DNA from 3 places in the Streptomyces sp. NPDC001848 genome. Region 2 is predicted to be linked to each of the others. Evidence: riboswitches for the same ligand, from Rfam matches in the RefSeq annotation. Region 2 holds a riboswitch; each other region holds the start of a gene.
What was found. Region 2 has a riboswitch for cobalamin ahead of ACFYZJ_RS05885 (cobalamin biosynthesis protein). Riboswitches for the same ligand answer to the same signal wherever they lie in the genome.
Positions count from the first base shown of each region.

Region 1: another riboswitch for cobalamin. It lies ahead of ACFYZJ_RS02155 (HoxN/HupN/NixA family nickel/cobalt transporter); the one in region 2 lies ahead of ACFYZJ_RS05885 (cobalamin biosynthesis protein).
Region 3: another riboswitch for cobalamin. It lies ahead of ACFYZJ_RS15900 (ribonucleoside-diphosphate reductase subunit alpha); the one in region 2 lies ahead of ACFYZJ_RS05885 (cobalamin biosynthesis protein).

Region 1 covers NZ_JBIATP010000001.1:473,473-475,663, reverse strand. Annotated here, with positions in the region: gene ACFYZJ_RS02160 (YcnI family protein) at 1-92, shown strand, start outside; gene ACFYZJ_RS02155 (HoxN/HupN/NixA family nickel/cobalt transporter) at 115-1,218, opposite strand; cobalamin riboswitch at 1,246-1,453, opposite strand; gene ACFYZJ_RS02150 (ArsR/SmtB family transcription factor) at 1,544-1,891, shown strand; gene ACFYZJ_RS02145 (hypothetical protein) at 1,949-2,191, opposite strand, start outside.
Region 2 covers NZ_JBIATP010000002.1:626,249-628,439, reverse strand. Annotated here, with positions in the region: gene ACFYZJ_RS05890 (hypothetical protein) at 37-339, opposite strand; cobalamin riboswitch at 610-751, shown strand; gene ACFYZJ_RS05885 (cobalamin biosynthesis protein) at 851-1,807, shown strand; gene ACFYZJ_RS05880 (cobyric acid synthase) at 1,804-2,191, shown strand, end outside.
Region 3 covers NZ_JBIATP010000007.1:83,855-86,045, reverse strand. Annotated here, with positions in the region: gene ACFYZJ_RS15900 (ribonucleoside-diphosphate reductase subunit alpha) at 1-1,269, opposite strand, end outside; cobalamin riboswitch at 1,391-1,563, opposite strand; gene ACFYZJ_RS15895 (GNAT family N-acetyltransferase) at 1,581-2,087, opposite strand; gene mctP (monocarboxylate uptake permease MctP) at 2,168-2,191, opposite strand, start outside.

The DNA.
Region 1 (2,191 bases), on a different contig from region 2:
TCGTCGTAGGCGTCCTGGGCCTTGCCGCCGCGGGCTTCGCGATCGCCCGCGGCCGCACCACCGGCTCCTCCGCTTCCTCCGGAGACGAGTGACCGGCTCCCCGACCCGCCGGCGTCACCTGCCGTCGGCGGGGCGGGGAGCCCAGCGCTCCTCGACCTTCGCCAGGCGCCAGTACGCGAGGGCGGCCGCCCACACCACTACAAACAGCCCGACGATGACGAAGCCCACGTTGTCGAGGTCGAGCCCGGCGATCCAGCCCGTCACCGCGTCCCGCAGGTCCAGCTTGTCGTGCAACACTCCGACGAGCTCGATCGTGCCGATCAGGAAGGCCACCGCGATCGACAGTCCGGTGATGGTGAGGTTGTAGAACACCTTGCGGACCGGGTTCGAGAAAGCCCACTGGTAGGCGAAGTTCATGAACGTGCCGTCGAGGGTGTCGAACAGGCTCATCCCGGCCGCGAACAGCAGCGGCAGGCACAGGATGGCGTACCAGGGCAGCCCAGCCGCCGCCCCGCTGCCCGCCATCACCATCAGCGTGACCTCGGTCGCGGTGTCGAAGCCCAGGCCGAACAGGAAGCCGAGCGGGAACATCTGCCCGGGGCGGCTGATGGACCGGGTGAAGCGGCCGAGGATCCGGTTCATGAAACCCCGGGAGTCCAGGTGGGCTTCGAGTTCCTTCTCGTCGTACGTCCCCGCACGCATCGCCCGGAACACGCGCAGGATGCCCATCAACGCCACGAGGTTGAGGGCCGCGATGAGATAGAGGAACGAGCCGGAGACCGTCGTGCCGAGCACGCCGAGCACCTGGTGCGTACGGGAGTTCTCGTTCATCAGCCGCCCGGCCAGCTGGGTGCCCCCGGCGATCAGCGCGGCGAGCACCACCACCACACTGGAATGCCCGAGCGCGAACCAGAACCCGACCGACACCGGCCGCTTGCCGTCCGCCATCAGCTTGCGGGTGGTGTTGTCGATGGCGGCGATGTGGTCCGCGTCGAAGGCGTGCCGCATGCCCAGCGTGTACGCGGTGACGCCGAGCCCGATGCCGAACGCCTTGGAGCCGACCTCGTAGTGCTCGGGCACGACCAGCAGGAACAACACCCCGAACGCCGCCACGTGCAGGGCCGCGATCACCGCCAGCAGTCCGGCGGTCCGCAGGGTGTCCTCGCGCCGCCAGCGGAAGGAGGCGGCCTCGGGCAGGGCAGGGTCGGTCAGGGTCATACGGTCACGCTCCAGCACCTCGTGGATCACTTCGTGAGATGCCGTGGCCGGTCTCCTGGCTGACGGATCAACGCGCCCGCCCTAGCCTTCCCGGTCGACGTGCGACCAGTGGCGCCACCCAAAAAAGGGTGGCACGGGACGGGAACTCCCCGATCACAGTGGCGAGGGCCGCTCCGGCCTGAGTCCCTGGGGACTTTCACCGGTCTTCCCGAACACCACGGCCCGCCCACCTTAGGGCCGGGGCGGAACGCCTGCAAGACTGCACAGTTGCGCAGGTATCGAGAGGTATCGAAGATCACACGGGGACAGCTGGGAGAATGTGCGCATGCATCTCGTCCCCGCCGACCGCGCCGGCAGGCGCACCATCGACGGCCACCGGGTCTGCGAGGCCATCGAGGCCATCGGCGCCCCAGAGGCCGTACGCACCTGGGCCGAACGCTTCTCGCTGCTCGCCGACCCCGGCCGGCTCGCCCTGCTGCTGGCCCTGCACCGGGCCGGGCCGCTGGCCGTCTCCGACCTGGCGGTGGCGACCGGCATGAACGACCCGGCCGTCTCGCAGGCACTGCGGCTGCTGCGGACGGCCGAGGTGGTGGCGGGTGAGAAGGAGGGACGGATCGTCCGCTACCGGGTCATCGATCCGGTGGTGAACGAGCTGCTGAAGCAGGTGGCCTGACGAGGGCTCACCTCTTGTCGGCTCACTTCTTGTCGGCGCTCACCTCTCGTCGACGGCTCATTTGTTGTGGGAGGCCGGGTCCTTCTGCGGCGCCAGGTGGATGTCCTGGCTCGACAGCGTCATCGGCGACGAGGTGAAGGCCCGCAGCCGGATGCGGGTGCCCTTCTTGGGTATCGCGAAGCCCGTGCCCGGCGCCTGGATCCGGTACGTGGCCGAGGCGTGGGCGCCGACGGACGACGGGCCCTGGAGCACCTTCCAGTAGCTGCTCATGCCTTGGCCGGTGGTCACCGCGAAGTGGGG
Region 2 (2,191 bases):
CAGCGGTGTCGCTGCGGGGGTTTCTCATGCCCGGGGTCAGGGGGTGCGCGAGTCGCGTGGCCGTACCGCCGCCGTCGCCCGGCCCAGGACACGGAGGCGCTCCGTGACCGGGGTGAGGCCCCACCACAGTCCCGCGCAGGCGGCGGCCACGATGGTGACCACCAGCCACACGAGGGCCCGCGCCGGGGTTCCGGGCACCAGCAGCGCGGCCAGCGCACCGATTCCGACCGCGAACATCCCCGTCGTCAGGGAGAAGAGTGCCAGCACCGCCGCCGGCGAAGGATGCGGCGCGTGGGGATCTCCCGCGCCCGCCGAGAATTCCTTGGCCCTGTCCCCCATGTGGGTCCCTCCCGTCCTCCGGACGGTCGCTCGGACGGTTCCCTCGGACGCCGTCCGCTGCCGGGTTTCTCGAGTTCGGCCAGCAAAGCACACCCCGCCGCACGGCGAAAGGCGAGGACCGGGCCGGTGCGCCGTTTCGAGTCACGCGCCGGAACGCGCGCCCCTCGACCGCCACTTCACTCCGAAAAGCACCGATTCGCGTAACTGACGTGATTTCAGCGGTGTGGGACTCGGCACACCACAGCACCGCAGGTCAAGAGCAAGTTGACGGCTGTTCTGGGCGCGTGGTGGACTGCCGGAGCCAGTACGGCGGCAGGAGAGGAAGCCGGTGCGAGTCCGGCGCGGTCCCGCCACTGTCACCGGGGAGGACCTTCCCGGGAGCCAGGAACTCTCACCGCCGGTCTCGTCGAACCAGGGCGTGGACACCCTGAGTGAGGACATATCGCCATGCGCGGCTGCCGATTGAGGTTGTGTCACCGGGCCCCTTCCGACCACACGGTCGGCTGAGCCGATGGGTGCCGATCGTGTCTTCGCGTACGGCGCCGCCGCCGGCCTCCTCGGTGACCTCCTGCTGGGCGATCCTCGCCGTGGGCATCCGGTCGCCGCGTTCGGGCGGGCCGCGGCGGCCGTGGAACGGGTGTTGTGGCGGGACCACCGCGGGTGGGGCGCGCTGCACACCGCCGTGTGCGCCGGAGGTGCCGTGGCGCTCGGGGCCGTCGCCGCACGCTCCGTACGTACCTCCCCTGCCGCCTCGGTGGCCCTGACCGCCGCCGCCACCTGGGCCGTGGTCGGCGGCACGTCGCTCGCCCGGGAGGCACGGGCCATCGGACGCGCCCTGGAGGCGGGGGACGTGGAGGCCGCACGCGCCCGCCTGCCCCATCTCTGCGGGCGGGATCCGCGGGCGCTCGACGCGGACGGGATCGCGCGGGCGGTCGTCGAGTCCGTCGCCGAGAACACCTCCGACGCCGTGGTGGGCGCGCTCACCTGGGGGGCCGTGGCCGGGGTGCCGGGTCTCGTGGGATTCCGCGCCGTCAACACGCTCGACGCCATGGTCGGGCACAAGTCGCCCCGTTACCGGCGCTACGGATGGGCCTCCGCACGGCTCGACGACCTCGCCGGGTGGCCGGGTGCGCGGCTCACCGCCGTCCTCGCGGCAGCGACGGGCCCCGACCGGCGAGGCGCCCTGCGCGCCTGGCGCGCCGATGCCGCGAAGCACCCGAGCCCCAACGCCGGGCCCGTGGAGGCCTCGTTCGCGGGGGCCCTGGGCGTCCGGCTGGGCGGAACGCTGTCGTACGGGGGGCGTGTGGAGCACCGGCCGGTACTCAACCGCGCCGGGCGCGCCGTGCGCACGGACGACATCGAGCGGACCGTACGGCTGTCCCGGCGCGTGAGCGGGCTCGCGCTCGGCATCACGGTCGCCGGGCGCCTGGTGGCACGAAGGCTTCTCGCGAAGGGACGGACCTCATGAGCGGCGGACTGCTCGTCGCCGGTACCACCTCCGACGCCGGCAAGAGCGTCGTCACCGCCGGGATCTGCCGCTGGCTGGTCCGGCAGGGGGTGAAGGTCGCGCCCTTCAAGGCGCAGAACATGTCCCTGAACTCCTTCGTCACGCGCGAGGGCGCCGAGATCGGCCGGGCGCAGGCCATGCAGGCCCAGGCGTGCCGCATCGAACCGACCGCGCTGATGAACCCCGTGCTGCTCAAGCCGGGCGGCGAGCAGAGCAGCCAGGTCGTGCTGCTCGGCAAGCCGGTCGGTGAACTGAGCGCGCGCGGGTACCACGGGGGGCGGCAGCAGCAGCTCCTCGGCACGGTGCTCGACTGCCTCGCCGAGTTGCGGGGCACGTATGACGCGG
Region 3 (2,191 bases), on a different contig from region 2:
CTCGGCCGTCTGGTTGGCGGTGCGGTTGGCGGCGTCCTTGAACGTCATCCAGCCGTTGCCGGTCTGCGCGAGGGTGCGCATCATGCGGCCGTACAGGTCCCGGGCGGGGATCGTCCTCCTGGCGAGCCCCGCCGCCTCCGCCCTGCGGTAGGCGGCGTCGAACTCCTCGCCCCACAGGTCGGCCAGCTCGGGCACGTCCGAGGGGGAGAACAGCGACCACTGCTGGTCGGCGTCGACCCGGCGCATGAACTCGTCCGGGATCCAGTGCGCCAGGTTGAGGTTGTGGGTGCGGCGGGCGTCCTCGCCGGTGTTGTCGCGCAGCTCCAGGAACTCCTCGATGTCCGAGTGCCAGGTCTCCAGGTAGACGGCGGCGGCACCCTTGCGCCGGCCGCCCTGGTTCACGGCGGCGACCGAGGCGTCGAGGGTCTTCAGGAACGGGACGATGCCGTTGGAGTGCCCGTTGGTGCCGCGGATCAGCGAGCCGCGGGAGCGGATGCGGGAGAAGGCGATGCCGATGCCGCCGGCGTGCTTGGAGAGACGAGCGACCTGGTGGTAGCGCTCGTAGAGGGAGTCCAGCTCGTCCTTCGGGGAGTCGAGGAGGTAGCAGGACGACATCTGGGGGTGCCGGGTACCGGAGTTGAACAGGGTGGGGGAGGAGGGCAGGTAGTGGAGCCGGCTCATCAGCCCGTAGAGCGCGGCGACATCGTCCACGGACCGGGGACTGTCGTCCTCGGCGAGCCCGGAGGCGACGCGGAGCATGAAGTGCTGCGGCGTCTCGACGACCTTGCGGGTGGACGGATGCCGCAGGAGATAGCGGCTGTGCAGGGTGCGCAGGCCGAAGTAACCGAAACGGTTGTCGGCCTGTTCGTCCACCAGTGCGTCGAGACGGTCGGCGTGCAGCCGTACGAAGGCGGCGGTGCGGTCGGCGATGAGCCCTTCCCGGTGGCCGACGGCGATGGACTCGGTGAACGACGTGACGCCCTGGGAGGCGGCCTCGGCACGGATGCCGATGGTCAGCAGACGGGCGGCCAGACTCGAGTAGGCGGGGTCCTCGGGGATGAGGCCCGCGGCCGCCTCCGTGGCCAGCTCACGCAGCTCGGCGTCGTCGGCGTGGGCGGACCGGCCGCGCAGCGCGGCGGCGGCGACCCGGCCGGGGTCGGCGTCGGGGAGGTCTGCGGTCAGCTCGGTCAGGGTCCGCAGCAGCGCGGCACCCGGACCGTCGGTTTCCAGGCCTGCGGCTGAAGCCGGATCGGCTGGCGCGATGGTCACGTGGGGCTCTCCCTCGCTCGGCACGGGGCCTGGCGGAGGGCAGGGGCAGCTCACGAGCGCACGCGGCGTCGCGTCCACCGGCCCATTCCACGAGGCCCGGACGTCAGGGCACCCGGACCGGACGGCCGGGCGCACTGTCGGCAGGTCCTCGGACTGACGTTCGTACGACGGTATGCGGGCATACGTGTACGAGTACACCGTTGCGGGACAGTTCCGGATTCGCACCGGATTCCCCTGCGGCGACAGCGAGCATGAGCATACATCTTGTGTCAGGCCGCAACGCCACCCCCAGATGTTGTGCCGCCTTGCTCTCAGAGCGTCAACTCGTAGGTGAGGAGCGTGATGTGGTCGACAGCAGGGAGGGGGTTCCAGTCCCACTCGGGTGTGCGAACAAAGCCCAGGCGTTCGTAGATCCGGTGGGCGGTGCGCATCGCGGACTGGGTCGACAGGACCACCCGTACGCAGCCGTCCGTGGCCCGAGCGCGGTCGACGCAGGCCCGGACGAGGGCCTCTCCGGCGCCCCGGCCGCGCGCGGCGTGCGCCACCGCGAGCATCCGTATCTCGGCCTCCCCCGGTCCGGCGATGTCAGCCATGGGCCCGCCGGCCGGTACGAAGGTGACGCCGCCGAGCACCTGCCCATCCGCCACGGCCACCAGCACCTCTGCCGCGGCCGCCCGCTTGGCCACGTCCTTCAGTTCGTCGAGGTAGGTGTCGCTCTCTCCGAAGTCGAGGAGGCCGTCCCGGAGGTACGCCTGGGCGGTGATCTCGCCGAGCGTCTCGTACTCGTCGGGGTTCGCCTGCCGGATGGTGAGCTCCATGGGGCCGAGTGTGCCGTACAGGTACGACAACGGGCCGCCGGATTTCTCCGACGGCCCGTTGCCGCGCGTACGACGTGGGCTCAGTGCGAGGCGCCCGCCGTGGC